2 regions of the Pseudomonas sp. M30-35 genome follow, and region 2 is predicted to be linked to the other one. Evidence: predicted binding sites of a transcription regulator. Region 2 holds the regulator's gene; the other holds the start of a gene.
What was found. The regulator sigma-54, encoded in region 2, starts transcription at its own class of promoters, with help from an activator protein. The targets are predictions, from matches to a motif close to ANTGGCATNNANNTTGCTNT.
Positions count from the first base shown of each region.

Region 1: the regulator sigma-54 is predicted to act here: its motif matches at 5,664-5,683, upstream of nirB (nitrite reductase large subunit NirB).

Region 1 is NZ_CP020892.1:2,823,668-2,831,721, forward strand. It holds gene B9K09_RS12975 (DUF4331 family protein) at 1-933, shown strand, start outside; gene B9K09_RS12980 (DUF4198 domain-containing protein) at 1,111-1,875, shown strand; gene B9K09_RS12985 (HupE/UreJ family protein) at 1,882-2,463, shown strand; gene nirD (nitrite reductase small subunit NirD) at 2,525-2,896, opposite strand; gene nirB (nitrite reductase large subunit NirB) at 2,896-5,457, opposite strand; gene B9K09_RS13000 (bifunctional protein-serine/threonine kinase/phosphatase) at 5,829-7,556, opposite strand; gene B9K09_RS13005 (formate/nitrite transporter family protein) at 7,607-8,054, opposite strand, start outside.
Region 2 is NZ_CP020892.1:3,874,698-3,882,751, reverse strand. It holds gene rapZ (RNase adapter RapZ) at 1-518, opposite strand, end outside; gene ptsN (PTS IIA-like nitrogen regulatory protein PtsN) at 535-999, opposite strand; gene hpf (ribosome hibernation-promoting factor, HPF/YfiA family) at 1,015-1,323, opposite strand; gene B9K09_RS17955 (RNA polymerase factor sigma-54) at 1,512-3,026, opposite strand; gene lptB (LPS export ABC transporter ATP-binding protein) at 3,161-3,886, opposite strand; gene lptA (lipopolysaccharide transport periplasmic protein LptA) at 3,890-4,426, opposite strand; gene lptC (LPS export ABC transporter periplasmic protein LptC) at 4,413-4,979, opposite strand; gene B9K09_RS17935 (HAD family hydrolase) at 4,991-5,515, opposite strand; gene B9K09_RS17930 (KpsF/GutQ family sugar-phosphate isomerase) at 5,515-6,489, opposite strand; gene B9K09_RS17925 (ATP-binding cassette domain-containing protein) at 6,738-7,547, shown strand; gene mlaE (lipid asymmetry maintenance ABC transporter permease subunit MlaE) at 7,547-8,054, shown strand, end outside.

The DNA.
Region 1 (8,054 bases), 1.1 Mb from region 2:
AACTACGTTTTCCCTTCGGACCGCCCAGATCACACCGTATTCGTGATGGACGTAAGCGCTGTGCCGAAAGCCGGAGTTGATGGCACGTTCTCGACTAAGGGCCTGTACAACATCCACGTAGCTAATGATGACACCTATAAAGCGGGGCATACCTTTAGCTTCCGTTTCCAAGGTGCAGATAAGTTTACTGTGTATCAATCTGACGCCCCCAATGCTGCAGTTGGGACCATCGGCACCAAGCTGGGCGAAGGCAACGTTGGCAAAGCCACCGAACTGCCAAACGGCATTAAAGTCTGGACCGGCGTTGTCAAAGATCCGTTCTACGGCAACTCCACCAGCCTTGGCCTGCTGCGTGCGCAGCTTAACAATGGTACGCCTTACGACCCAGCCATTTGGGCACAAGCTAAGGGCAAAAGCATCTTCATTGGCCGTAAAGCCGCTGCAATCGTGCTGGATGTACCTAACTCAATGCTTGGCAAGACTGTACACGCCTTCATGACCACCGCTGTGGAAAAAGATGGCGCCTGGCAGCAGGTTCAGTACTCAGCAAACCCTTTGCTTTCGCACACGATGCTTTTCGAAAATGGCGCGCTCAAGGCAGTACTTAATAGCAGCCGTCCAGATACACAAAAGGCAATCAAACCGTTTGTATCTGCTCGCATCACGCGCGCAGTACTGCTGGCGAAATCGCAGAAAGACCCAATCAAGTACGCTGACAAAATAACCGATATGCTGGTGCCGGATGTACTCACCTACAAAGTCGGTACTGCAGCCAAGTATGCCGCGAACGAACGCAATGGCCGCTCGCTGGATGATGACGCAATGAGTGCCGTATTGAGCATGATGCTGGGCACCCCTACTGACCAAAAAATCAGCAATCCAAAACTGCATACTGCAGCCTTTCCTTACCTGATCCCAACGACAGTTGACTAACCTGTCATAGGCTCACATACCCGCAGCAAATTAACTTCATTGCTGCGGGTTACTTCTCTCAGAATCAAGGATGAGGCTGTGTATTCGCTAATGTATCTCTTAGCAGACGATGTCGCGCATGCGCCAAATAAGCTAACCCTCCGGCTGCGTCAAGGGGTTGCAATACTGGCCATGCTAATGCTCACACCGCTAGCCATGGCCCATGAGTTCTGGTTGGTTCCTCACGACGCACAAACTGGCCTCGAGCAAAAAGTAGTGTTCGAATTGCGGGTTGGGCCAACCTGGCCAGGCGTGCAAACACCTCGAATAGACAACCTTGTTAACTGGTTTAAGGCCAAAGACGCCCAAGGTGAATGGAAAGTAGCCGGCCGGGATCGCACACTTGCGGTCGGTAACTTCACCACCCGTTCGCCAGGCGCGACCGTAGTTGGTATGCGTACTAACAGTGCCCACCTTGAGCTATCGGCGTCCGAATTCAATCAGTATCTGATGGAGGAAGGTCTGACCGAGGTGATGAAAACCCGCGCACGTTTTGGTTTGGGTGACGCACCAGGCCGCGAGAACTTCTCTCGTTGCGCCAAGAGCATCATCCTCGTCGACGGCCAGAGCCAGGGGTATGACAATCAAATCGGCTTGCCGCTGGAGCTTATCCCGCAGACAGATCCATTGGCACTTCGCACCGATGAGCCATTTGTCGTGCAACTTCTTTTTCTTGGCAAGCCGCTACCGAACACGTTGATCAAGGCACAGCTTAAAGCCGAGCCACCGATTGAGCTAAGCGCAACCTCGGATGCTGCTGGTCGCGTCATGTTCACGCTTCCCCAAGACGGTTTATGGCTATTCAACGCCGTACACATGGAACCTAGCACTGAAGACGATAGCGACTGGGAAAGCCTCTGGGCGTCCCTGACAGTCCAGCTATCAGAAAAATCCAAAGAGTAATCACCAATGATCTTTCGTACCCAAAGTTATCTGCAGCCTGTGTTCTTGCTACTCATCATGCTCGCCAGCACTAGCGCACAAGCGCACACAGGTGTAGAGGCTGGCTGGTTGCACCCGTTATCCGGCGTCGATCACCTGCTGGCAATGATCGCCATTGGCGCTTGGAGCTGCCAGATGGGCGGCCGCGCCGTCTGGATTGTACCTAGCGCCTTCGTCAGTTTCATGATGCTCGGTGGCCTGCTGGGCTTTGAACAAGTAGATTTGCCCGGTGTAGAAATTGGTATTGTTCTTTCGGTAATACTGCTCGGACTTGCAATCGCGCTAGAGAAAACCTTTGCCGTGGCCATTGCCGCGATTGGCGTCGGTATTTTCGGTATATTCCATGGCTACGCCCACGGCTACGAAATGCCGGTAATGGACAACAAGCTGGCCTATTCAGCCGGATTCCTGAGTACCACAGCCGCCCTCCACGTGGTCGGCGCTGTTGGCGCATTTCTGGTGCTCAAACTGCCCCGCGGCCGCGTCATTCTCTGCACATTGGGCGCTATTTGTGCCCTTTGCGGTGTCTACTTGGCGACTCAGCTCTGACCGTATCCAAAACTGCTTATCCCTTGGGCGATGCATAACGCGCATTGCCCAAGGGGATTATTCAGCCCAGCGCAATCTCTACAACTTCACCAGAAAAACGCACAGGCCATGTGTGCAGGCATTGTTCCGGGTACTCCAGACAGGTGCCATCTTCGAGGCGGAAGTGCTGCTTATAAAGCGGAGCGGCGATGACTAAATCGCCTGCTAGACTTCCAATGATACCGCGTCCGATCACGTTAGCGCCTGACTTCGGATCGCGATTATCAAGCGCATACAGCTGCTTAGCATGCACCTCACTCGGCACGTAAAACAGCGCAACTTGTGCGCCATCGGCCCATGCGACCACTCCTGAATTTGCGACCAAGTCTTGCCGGCTGCACAACGATTGCCAGTTAAGGTTTTGCTGCTGCTCGATTGCGTCTGCGCGGCTCATTAAACCACCTCCTCAAATAGCGGGATCAGCGACAGCTCGGTATCGCGGACGGGGCGACGTTGCTGGCGTTCTTTGACGAAATGAATATCCGGGTCGCCGCGCTTATCGTTGACAAAGGTACGGAAGCGCTTGAGCTTCTCCGGGTCATTAAGGGCATTGGCCCATTCGCATTCGTAGCGATCAACCACGAGCTGCATCTGCGACTCCAGCTCCGCTGCAAGGCCAAGACTGTCGTCAATGATCACGGCCTTGAGGTAATCCAGGCCACCTTCCAATGATTCACGCCACACCGAGGTGCGCTGGAGGCGGTCGGCAGTTCGCACATAAAACATTAGAAAGCGGTCGATATAACGGATCAGAGTGACATCATCCAGATCAGTCGCGAACAGTTCGGCATGGCGCGGACGCATCCCGCCGTTACCACTGACGTAGAGGTTCCAACCGTTTTCCGTCGCGATTATGCCGACGTCTTTGCTTTGCGCTTCAGCGCACTCCCGAGTGCAACCGGAAACGGCAAATTTGATCTTGTGCGGGGAGCGTAGCCCCTTGTAACGGTCCTCCAGAGTCAGCGCCATGCCAACGCTGTCTTGCACACCGTAACGACACCAGTTGCTGCCTACGCAGGACTTCACCGTGCGCAGTGATTTGCCGTAGGCGTGGCCCGTCTCAAAGCCTGCCGCAATCAACTCGCTCCAGATATCCGGCAGTTCGTGAAGCTGCGCGCCGAACAAATCGATGCGCTGGCCGCCGGTGATTTTGGTGTACAGGTCGTATTTTTTCGCCACCGCGCCAATCGCGATCAAGCCATCCGGCGTCACCTCACCGCCGGGAATGCGCGGCACCACCGAGTAAGTACCGTTCTTTTGCATGTTGGCCATAAAGGTGTCATTGGTGTCTTGTAATGGCACCAGCAACGGATCAGTGATCGAACGATTCCAACAGGATGCGAGCACCGAACCCACCGCGGGCTTGCAGATGTCGCAGCCGAGGTGACCTCTACCGTGCTTGGCCAGTAACGCCTCGAAACTCTCGATGCCTTCAACGCGCACAATCGCGTACAGCTCTTGGCGGGTATAGGCAAAGTGTTCGCACAAGCTCTTGTCGACAACCACGCCACGGGCGGTCAGTTCGTGTTCGAAAACCTGTTTGAGTAAAGCCGCACACCCGCCACAACCTGTTGCAGCTTTGGTGCAGCTCTTGAGGCCGGCGAGATCACCACAACCGCCGTCAAGCGCAGCGCATATGGCGCCTTTGCTGACGTTGTGGCATGAGCAAATGGTTGCGCTATCCGGTAGCGCATCAGCGCCCAACGCAGGCGCACCCTCGCCTTGCGGCAAGATCAGAGACGATGGATCGGCTGGAAGCTTGATGCCGTTTTGCACGTACTGCAACAGCGTGTCGTAATAACTATTGTCGCCCACCAACACAGCGCCGAGGGCATGTTTGCCATCGGCTGAAACCACTAGACGACGGTAACTGGCAGTGGCCTCGTCGATAAAACGGTAACTGCGCGAACCCGCAGTTGCACCCTGTGCATCACCGATTGAGCCGACATCGACGCCAAGCAATTTAAGCTTGGTCGACATGTCTGCGCCCATAAACGGATCGCTCTGCTCGCCACATAATTGCGCGGCAACCGCGCGGGCCATTTGATAGCCGGGCGCAACCAGACCGAAGACACCACCATTCCACGCCGCGCATTCACCGATGGCAAAAATATGCGGGTCATTGGTTCGGCATTGGTTGTCGATCGCCACGCCACCACGAGGCCCAAGCTCCAGCGTGGATTGCTTGGCAAGTGCATCCTGCGGGCGTATACCGGCAGAAAATACAATTAGATCGGCTTCAAGAAACTCATCACCGACAAAATTCATGCGATAGCGATACTCATCACCCGCACTGATTGATTGCGTCGCACGGGACAAATGCACACTTACGCCTAGCGCCTCTATTTGTGCCTTGAGTGCCAAACCTCCGTGATCATCCAGCTGTACAGGCATCAGGCGTGGTGCGAACTCAACCACATGCGCCTCCAACCCTAGCGATTTGAGTGCATTGGCCGCCTCTAAACCAAGCAGTCCACCGCCGACGACTACACCGCGACGCGCGTTCTTGGCCGCAGCCTGAATAGTGTCCAAATCTTCGAGTGTGCGGTAGACCAAACGCGAATTGCCTTCAGCACCCTCAATAGGCGGAACGAATGGATACGAGCCTGTCGCAAGCACCAACTTGTCAAACGGAAAACAGCCGTCAGCCGTAATCACCTCACGGCGTTCGCGGTCAATCTCCAGCACCGGCACGCCCAAGTGCAGTGTTACACCCGGCTGCTGATAGAGCTCGGCGCTACTCAAGGCCAGAGACTCGGCATCACGACCGGTAAAATACTCGGAAAGGTGCACCCGATCGTATGCGCGCATCGGTTCTTCACTGAAAACATGCACGCTGTACTGGGCTAATGCACCGCGCTCAATCAGTTGCTCGACACAATGATGACCCACCATGCCATTGCCAATCACGATCAGGGTTTGCAGATTATTCAAGGTTGCGACAGTGGAGTTCATAGAGCACCCATCCAAGCCAATCACGTTTTTGAAGCAAAAAAAAACGCCTGAAACCCTTAGGTTCCAGGCGCCTTTGCCTGTTCATTGACGCTAAATCCCTGGCTGCAATGCCTGATTCAGCGTTTGTTGCCCATGATCTTTACAGATAACTCGATCGCCATTGATCGCCTGGGCGGCCCCCGATAAACGAGAGCATTAACCTAGTAAAAGCAAGGGTTATGCCATATCCCCGAAATCCCGACTTCACAAGCTTAGAGCCGCTTTACCTGCCTACCTAACTCAGCAAATAGGCGGTGAATAGAACCCCGATGGTGCAGTTGTCACTGCAAACGCACCAGACTAATGCCAAATTGCAGCGTTTGATCCCCAGCTCAGTACCCCCTGCTCAACAGCCAGATCACCAACCCCAGCAGAGTCGTCGAGAGTGCTTTCCAAAACAGCAACGGGTTACGCTCCAGCAACGGCGGACGGTGTTTATTGAGAATGTTTTGACTGGGCTGGCGCAGCTCGAAAATAAACTCTGAAAGTGCCGGGTAGCGCTTTAATGGATCAGGTTGCAGCGCTTTGCGTAAGACATCATCCAACCAAGCAGGAAGCTCGCGATCGTTATCACGCAACGACTGATAAACCAGACGATTTTGCGCTGCACGGCTTTTGCACTTCGCCACCTCGCAGCCATAAGGCAAGCGACCACTCAACATTTGATAGACAATAACCGCCAATGAGAACTGGTCTGAGCGCGGTGACCCACTCTCGCCAAGAAAGTATTCCGGCGCGGTATATTGCGCGGTACCGAGTAATTGATTGCACGCAAGTGGCGAGGTCATTTCCATCAGCCCGGCGACCTGCGCCGAGCCAAAGTCGATCAATTTCAGCACCCCGCTGGCGTCGATCATAATGTTGTCGGGGCGTAAATCCTGGTGGAGCATTTCCAGGCGATGAAAAGCCTGCAAACCTTTGCCGATTTGTTCAGCCATGCCACGCACCTTTTCCAACTCAGGCTGTGGATGGTCGAGCAACCACTGACGCAGCGTTTGCCCTTCAACAAATTCACTGACGCTATACAAATAGCTGCGCTTGCGCGTCTGCGCGGGTGCTTTAAGTACATGGGCGCTGTTAATACGTCGCGCCACCCACTCTTCAGTCATCAGGCGCTCTAAATGGGCCAAATCGTGCTGCAAATCCACCGAAGGCGCTTTTAGTACCACCTCGGTGTCAGCGCCAATATCGTGCGCCAGGTAAATATGGCTGCGACTGCTTGCGTAGAGTTCACGAATGATTCGATAGCCATCAAACTCCATTCGCGCCTCCAGCACTGGCGCAAAAGGTAACTCAGTCAACTGCTGCTGCAACTCGCTGGCGTCCTGCTGCGCAACACTGTCGACCCGTACAATCTGCACCGTCAGGTTGTCATCACTGCCCTGCGCGTACGCCTGCTCGACAATCGCTCGCGCGGCGCCATTCAAATCGCTTTCCTGTGCCTCAATCAATTCAACCATGTGCGCCGGACTGACAAATTCGTAGACGCCATCGGTGGCAAATACAAAACGATCGCCAACCTCAACCTGAAACGTGCGGTAGTCGAGTTCAAGATGACTATCGATGCCCATTGCCCGGCTCAAATAGCTCTTGTCCTGCGAAACCCAAAGACGGTGATCTTCAGTCAACTGCTCCAGGCTGGCATCGCGCAAGCGGTATATACGCGTGTCGCCTGCATGGAAGATGTGCGCGGTAGTTGATTTGATCACCATGGCGCTGAGCGTGCATACATAGCCACGATCGAGGTCGTAGCGGTACTGGCTTTGCCGCGTTTGCGCGTACAGCCAGGAGTTGGTCGCCATCAATACCCGTTGCGCCGACTTTTTTACCGACCAGGCATCGGAGGTACAAAAATAATCCCCGAGAAAACTGGCCACAGCAGACTCACTGGCGATATGGCTGACAGCACTGCTACTAATACCGTCAGCCAAGGCAATGGCAATACCTTTGGCGGTGAGCTGCGGCTCTTGCGGAATGTAGATACCGTGGAAATCCTGATTGGCAGCCTTACGCCCTTTGTCGGAGTGCTGCCCTACGGAAATCTTGAGCTGGGTTGCCATGCTGCTCCCAATACGATCCGGCGGCAGAGCGACGGACCGTGATTGCACAATTAGCTGAAACTGCGTTTGGGAGCAGTCTTCATGTGGGTGGTGTAAAGCGTCAGACCGGTGAAAGCCAAGCCGCCAACCAGATTACCCAGCGCGGTCGGGATTTCGTTCCAAAGCATATAGTCCATCACCGAAAAATTGCCGCCCAGAATCATCGCCGACGGGAACAGAAACATGTTCACCACCGAGTGCTCAAAACCCATGTAGAAAAACAACATGATTGGCATCCACATGGCTATGGTTTTACCACTGACCGTGGTCGAGATCATCGCCCCAACAACACCCATCGAGACCATCCAGTTGCACAGCATGCCGCGCAGGAAAATGGTCAACCAACCCGCCAGACCGTACTCGGCATAACCCAGCGTGCGGTCCTCGCCGATGTGCGAGATCTTTTCGCCGATAATCCCTGGGCTGGTAGAAAACCCGTAGGTGAAGACGAACGCCATC
Region 2 (8,054 bases):
CCAAACGACTCAACCAGAAATGCAGTGCCTGGGTCTGGCTTGTTGAGCAAGCGCAGGGCGAGGGTATCGCGTAGCTGGTAGAGATTGAGGTGAGTGGTGTCGATCTTCAAGTCGGCCAGGTCGATGATAGGCTCCAGTAGTAGAGCTTCATCGGTAATGGCTTCTGCCAACGAGCGGTTGTCGTTGGTCAGCGGATGGCGCCGACGTGTTTCGGAGAAGCGTTTGAGCAGGGTTTCTTCGTTTGCATCCAGATACAGCAGGTCGCATTGAACATTGCGCGCCCGCACTTGCTCAAGCAGCTCTGGAAACATGTTCAAGTCGCTTGGCAAGTTGCGTGCGTCAATGGACACAGCAACATTTGGGCGAACTGAATCTTCCTGCTGAAATGCTCGCTCAGCTAGCTGTGGCAACAAGCTGGCTGGCAAGTTATCGATGCAGTAAAAGCCGTTGTCTTCAAGTACATCAAGCGCCGTACTTTTACCTGATCCAGAACGACCGCTGACAATAATCAAGCGCATGTAGATTCTCTGCCATTTAGCTGTTGTTCTGTATGTCGACAACAACCTGATACAGGGCGTCATTGCTTTGCGCTTGGCGCAGACGTTCGCGGACATCGCTGCGATCAAGCATGCTAGCGATTTGGCGAAGTAGCTCCAAGTGCTCGTCCGTTGCTGCTTCAGGAACCAGCAGTACGAATAGCAAATCTACCGGTGCGCCATCGATCGCGTCGAAATCTACAGGTGATTCTAGTCTGAGCAAGGCACTGATTGGCGCGTTGCAAGCAGGCAGGCGGCAGTGCGGAATGGCAATGCCATTGCCAAAACCGGTGGACCCGAGTTTCTCGCGGGCAATCAGGCTCTCGAAGATGTCTTGTCCATCGAGGTCGGGCAGTTCGCGCGCAACCAAGTTGGCAATCTGTTCGAGAACACGTTTTTTACTGCCACCCGGCACGTTCATCAAGGAACGGCCGGGGGTCAGGATATTTTCAAGTCGGATCATAGGAGTTGGGCGATATCAACGGGCCATTGCGCCCTGTTGACGGTCGAGCTGCTTTTCCTTGTGCTTGATAAGTTGTCTGTCGAGTTTGTCGGTCAGTAAATCGATTGCTGCATACATATCATCATGCTCGGCATTAGCAACTATTTCGCCGCCTGCAATGTGTAAGGTGGCTTCGATTTTCTGCTTGAGCTTCTCGACCTCCATAATGACTTGCACATTAGTAATCTTGTCGAAGTGGCGTTCTAGTCGACTGAGTTTTTCGTCGATGTAGTCACGCAGGGCGTCGGTCACATCTAGCTGGTGTCCACTGATGTTGACTTGCATACCGCATTCTCCTTGTTGCCGTGTGTAAGAGACAGGCTGTTTTGCCTGCCGCCGGAACACTTTGGCGCGGAAAAAACTCAGTCATCGAGTCTGGCATTTCACGCTCTGAATATTTGCAGTATGGCTGCATTTATCCAAGAGGGCGTCAGTTCGATATTGCTTGAGACAATTTTCCTGTTCATCAACTGCTACATCAATCGCTTGCGTTCACTTGAAGGCGCGATACCGAGGGACTCACGGTATTTAGCAACGGTGCGGCGAGCTACTTGAATGCCTTGTGCCTCCAGTAAACCAGCGATCTTGCTGTCACTCAATGGCTTTTTTGCATTTTCCGCTGCAACCAGTTTTTTGATAATCGCGCGGATCGCTGTAGATGAGCATTCTCCGCCTTCGGAGGTGCTTACATGGCTGGAGAAGAAATATTTCAACTCGTAAATGCCACGCGGAGTGTGCATAAATTTTTGCGTGGTAACGCGCGAGATTGTCGACTCGTGCATGCCCACCGCTTCGGCGATGTCGTGCAGCACCAGAGGCTTCATGGCCTCGTCACCATAGTCGAAGAAGCCGCGCTGGTGCTCAACAATCTGGGTCGCGACTTTCATCAGTGTTTCGTTGCGGCTCTGCAGGCTTTTTATAAACCAGCGGGCTTCCTGTAGTTGATTGCGCATAAAGGTGTTGTCAGCGCTGGAGTCGGCGCGGCGTACAAAGCCTGCGTACTGCGCATTCACCCGTAGTCGAGGCATGGCTTCCTGATTGAGCTCTACCAGCCAGCGCTCGTTGTGTTTGCGCACAATGACATCAGGAACCACGTACTCAGGCTCACTCGATTCGATCTGCGAGCCGGGGCGAGGGTTGAGACTCTGGATTAGTTCGATAACTTGACGCAGGTCGTCTTCTTTGAGCTTCATGCGGCGCATGAGCTGGCTGTAGTCACGACTGCCAAGCAGGTCAAGGTAATCATTGGCGAGGCGCTGGGCTTCGGTTAGCCAGGGCGTCTTGGCGGGCAGTTGGCGCAGTTGTAATGTCAGGCACTCGCGTAGATCGCGTGCGGCAATACCTGAAGGCTCGAACTGTTGAATGCGGTGCAGGACGGCTTCAATTTCGTCCAGCTCGATATCCAGTTCAGGGTCAAAGGCTTCAAGAATCTCTTCGAGGGTTTCTTCGAGGTAGCCTTGAACGTTGATACAGTCGATCAGGGTGACCGCGATCAAGCGATCCTTATCCGACATCGGCGACAGGTTGAGCTGCCAGAGCATATGGCTCTGTAGGCTTTCACCGGTGGAGGTGCGTGTGGTGAAGTCCCACTCGTCATCGTCGCTACTGCTCGGCAGGCTGCTGGCGCTGGTCTGGTAGATATCTTCCCAGGCGGTATCAACGGGCAATTCGTTGGGAATGCGTTCATTCCACTCGCCATCTTCCAGGTTGTCCACGGTTTGTGGGGCGTCTTGGAAGCTGGTTTCCTGGTAGGTGTCTTGTTGCGGGGGCTGCTCAACCGTAGCGGTTTCGGCTCCGTCGGCCATAGGGTCCGAGTTATCGAAATCTTCGCCTTCTTCTTGGCGTTCGAGCATTGGGTTCGACTCCAGTGCCTCCTGGATTTCTTGTTGAAGATCCAAGGTCGACAGTTGGAGCAAACGAATGGCTTGTTGCAGCTGAGGAGTCATCGTCAGCTGCTGGCCCATCTTCAGGACTAGCGATGGTTTCATTGCAGACCTTATTTACCTGCGTCTCTGCGCAATCTACTACAGGGCACCTGGGGCGCCTCAAGGAAGCAAATTATATGCCTGAACTGCAGTGCTTTGCCTAGATATTGAGGCTTATCGGTTGATAAAAACCGCAGTTAAAGACGGAATTCATGACCCAAGTAGACTTCTTTAACTGTCTGGTTGGCGAGAATCGCCTCTGCGTCGCCTTCCGCAATGAGCTGGCCATCGCTGACGATATAAGCTGTTTCGCAGATATCAAGCGTTTCGCGCACGTTGTGGTCGGTGATCAGCACGCCGATGCCTTTGGCTTTTAAGTGGTGAATGATTTGCTTGATATCGCCAACAGAAATCGGGTCAACACCGGCAAATGGCTCATCGAGCAAGATGAATTTCGGTGCAGTTGCCAAGGCGCGGGCGATTTCAACGCGGCGCCGCTCGCCGCCGGAAAGACTCATGCCCAAGTTGTCACGAATGTGGTGAATATGGAACTCCTCAAGCAGGTTCTCCAATTCAGCTTCGCGGCCAGCACGGTTGAGCTCTTTGCGCGTCTCAAGGATTGCCATGATGTTGTCGGCAACGCTGAGCTTGCGAAAAATTGATGCCTCTTGCGGCAGGTAACCAATGCCTGCGCGCGCGCGGCCGTGCATTGGCTGGTGGCTGACGTCTAGGTTGTCAATCAGAATGCGTCCCTGGTCAGCCTGGACTAAGCCCACAATCATGTAGAAGCAGGTGGTTTTACCTGCACCGTTAGGGCCAAGCAGGCCGACGATTTGGCCGCTATCAATGCTCAGGCTAACGTCACGGACAACCTGGCGGCTTTTGTAGCTTTTCGCCAGGTGTTGGGCTTTCAATGTAGCCATTAATTACTGCCCTTGGGTGGGTTTGTTCTTCGGTTGAATCACCATGTCGATACGCGGGCGCGGCGTGGTCACTTTGCTACCATTGGCGCGGCCAGCATTAACGATTTGGCGCTGAGTATCATAGACAATCTTCTCGCCCTCGAAGGTATTACCCTCTTGGATGACCTTGGCTTGGTCAATCAACACGATGCGCTCGTTAGCGGCAAAGTATTGGATGGTCAGGCCGTAGGCTTTGACGATCTCTTTGTCGGCAGCAGGTTTCTGCTCATAGTATGCAGGGCGGCCGACGGAGGTAAATACGTCGATTTCGCCTTTGGCATTTTGCGTAATAGTGACGGTGTCGCCGGTGATTATCATGGTGCCTTGAGTGATAACGACATCGCCGCGATAAACTGCAACACCTTGCTTGTCGTCGAGCTCTGCACTGTCTGCTTGTACGCGGATCGGCTGATCGCGGTCAGTGGGCAAAGCCCAAGTGTGAGCGCTTCCTAGCGCTGCACCCAAGCAGAGCAGAAGGGGGAGGGTTTTAACGAACCTCATGCTGGCCTCTTACGTTGGACAGCAAGAGCATCCTGCCGTCATTTAAATACGCTTTCATTCCTTGCGCCGTGGTCACCCCATTGGCTGCGTCGATTCTAACGGCTTGCTGGGTCTGCGCATATTCCTTATCGGGAATTACGGTCAAGCGACTGGTTGTAAGCAGGGTTGGGCGACCTTTTGCATCGGTGCGCTTTACGCGGACCTTATCAATCAGTTCGACCTCTTTACCGCCAGGCGAAACTTCACCTTTTTCACTTTGCACATGCCACGGCAGCTCTGTTCCGCGGTATAGCAGCAGATCAGGTTGCGTCAGATAGGAGATATCTGATGTTTTGGCATGCTCAACTTTGTCGGCAGTCAGCTCGTAATGCAATGCGCCGTCTGGTTGATATTGTACGGTTTTAGAATTAACCACATAAAAATCAATTGTGTTTTGTGCCGTGCTCTTGGCCGGTTTGTCCGCAAAGCTGTCTGGGTTGATATTCCAATAGCCCGCGGCGGCGACTAGCAGCACGCCGAGCAAGAGGAGAAAGATGTTCAGTGGTTTACGCATAGTATGCAGTTCTACAGGTAGGCTGCTTGAGCCGCTTCAAGGGTGCCTTGGGCAAGCATGATTAGTTCGCAGAACTCACGAGCTGCGCCTTCGCCGCCTTTGGCTTGGGTTACTGCGAACGCGTGTTGACGCACAAAAGGGTCGGCGCTGGAGACGGCCATGCCCAAGCCTACTCGACGAATAACCGGCAGGTCTGGCAGGTCGTCACCTAGGTAGGCGACCTGCTCATAGTTTAGGCCGAGTTCGCCAAGGAGTTCGTCAAGTACAACAAGTTTGTCTTCGCGGCCTTGGTAAAGGTGTTGGATGCCAAGGTTTTGCGCGCGACGTTCAACCACCGGGCTATTGCGTCCGGTGATAATCGCGGTGCGCACGCCTGAGTTAATCAGCATTTTGATGCCGTGGCCGTCAAGCGTATTAAATGTTTTGAATTCGCCGCCATCGACCAGAAAGTACAGCTTGCCGTCAGTGAGTACACCATCAACGTCAAAAATTGCCAGTTTGATCGCGCCAGCGCGTTCCTTGAATTCTGGGGTCATTACATTACTCCGGCGCGCAAAAGGTCATGCATGTTTAGCGCGCCAATAGGGCGATCGCTGTCATCGACTACAACCAGTGCGCTGATTTTATGGTCTTCCATGATTTTTAATGCCTCGGCCGCCAGCATTTCAGCGCGGGCGGTTTTTCCATGAGCGGTCATGACTTGATCGATGGTTGCTACACGTAGATCAATTTCTCGGTCTAGAGTTCTGCGCAAGTCACCATCAGTAAAAACTCCGGCCAGTAAGCCTTGTTTATCAATTACAACCGTCATGCCCAGGCCTTTTTGGGTCATTACCAGTAATGCTTCGCGAAGCGAGGCGCCAGAGTTTACCGTAGGTAGGCCATCTCCGGTGTGCATGACGTTCTCTACTTTCAAGAGTAGCCGCCTGCCGAGTGCGCCGCCTGGATGTGAAAAGGCGAAATCTTCAGCAGTAAAACCGCGTGCTTCAAGTAGTGCAATAGCCAATGCATCGCCCAGGACCAACGATGCGGTGGTCGATGAGGTTGGTGCCAGGTTAAGCGGGCAGGCCTCTTTTGACACGCTGGCATCGAGATTAACTTCGGCCGCTTTTGCCAGCATCGAGTCAGGATTGCCGGTCATGCTGATCAGCTTGATGCCCAGGCGCTTGATCAGTGGCAGCAAGGTCACGATCTCTGCGGTCGAACCTGAATTGGACAGCGCAAGCACTACGTCATCGCGGGTGATCATGCCCATGTCGCCGTGGCTGGCTTCGGCTGGATGTACAAAAAAAGCTGTGGTGCCGGTACTGGCCAGGGTCGCCGCGATTTTATTGCCGACGTGACCGGACTTGCCCATGCCAACTACAACCACTCGACCTTTGCACGCAAGTATCAGATCGCAAGCGCGGATAAAATTGCTATCCAGTCGTGGCAGCAGCTCTGCAACGGCTTCCAGTTCAAGGCGAATGGTGCGCTCTGCTGATTTGATAAGATCGTTTGACTGGTTCATGTCGGTTGGCTAGGCCATGCTCTGTAAAAGCCAGCGATTATAGCTCGAATGCGCTGTCAGCTCATCTTAGAATTGCTTACGCTTTATGTGGTCGTTTAAGTAGGAGTGGTTTGCCTCCTTTGCTAATATTGGGTGCGTTTCTGGGGCAGTGGTATGCTACGCCGCTAATTCGGCTCTTAATGGTTGGCGCGGTGTCTTGGGTTAAAGACCCGGCGTCTATCAAGGGAGGCTGTTCGTAAGGAGTTTAGATGGGCGCCGAAAGTCATTACGCGGTTGAGCTTAAAAACGTCAGTTTTAAGCGCGGTGACCGAGATATTTTCAAGAATATCGATGTATGTATTCCGCGCGGCAAGGTGATTGGCATTATGGGGCCTTCCGGAAGCGGAAAAACCACCCTGTTAAGGCTGATCGCCGCTGAATTGAAGCCTTCTGCTGGCGAAGTGTGGGTTAACGGGGTTGACCTACCGACACTGTCGCGCAGCGAATTGTTCGACATGCGTAAACAGATGGGCGTGCTGTTTCAAAGCGGCGCCTTGTTTACCGATCTCGATGTATTCGAGAACGTGGCATTTCCGTTGCGCGTCCATACCCAGCTTCCAGAAGAAATGATTCGCGATATTGTGCTTATGAAGCTGCAAGCTGTGGGGCTGCGCGGGGCATTTGAACTGATGCCGGACGAGTTGTCGGGTGGCATGAAGCGCCGCGTGGCATTGGCGCGGGCAATTGCCCTGGATCCACAGATTTTGATTTACGACGAGCCTTTTGTGGGGCAGGATCCGATTGCGATGGGGGTTCTGGTTCGTTTGATTCGCCTGCTAAATGATGCGCTGGGGATTACCAGTATCGTGGTTTCCCATGATTTGGCCGAAACAGCGACTATTGCAGACTACATCTATGTGGTGGGTGATACTCAGGTCTTGGGGCAAGGTACGCCAAGTGAATTGATGAAGTCGGAGAGTCCGCGCATTCAGCAGTTTATGCAGGGTGCAGCCGATGGTCCTGTCCCGTTTCACTTTCCGGCGGCTAGTTACCGCGACGATTTACTGGGGGCGCGCTAATGCGCAAGAGAACACCGATTGAGCGAGTCGCCCTGATGGGACGCGCCGGTATTGATGTGATCGCAACGCTGGGGCGCTCATCAATTTTTTTGTTGCGTGCTCTCCTCGGTCGCGGCACATCTGGCAATTCTTTCCATTTGCTGGTCAAGCAGCTGCATTCTGTCGGGGTGATGTCCCTGGCAATTATTATTGTTTCTGGCTTGTTTATCGGCATGGTGCTGTCGCTTCAAGGCTTCAATATCCTTTCCAGCTACGGCTCAGAGCAGGCCGTTGGGCAGATGGTTGCCCTGACACTGCTGCGTGAGTTGGGGCCGGTGGTGGCGGCGCTGTTGTTCGCCGGGCGTGCGGGTTCTGCATTGACGGCAGAGATCGGCAACATGAAGTCCACCGAGCAACTTTCAAGCCTGGCGATGATTGGCGTTGATCCGCTTAAGCATATTGTCGCGCCAAGACTGTGGGCTGGCTTCATCTCGATGCCTTTGCTGGCGATGATTTTCAGCGTGGTCG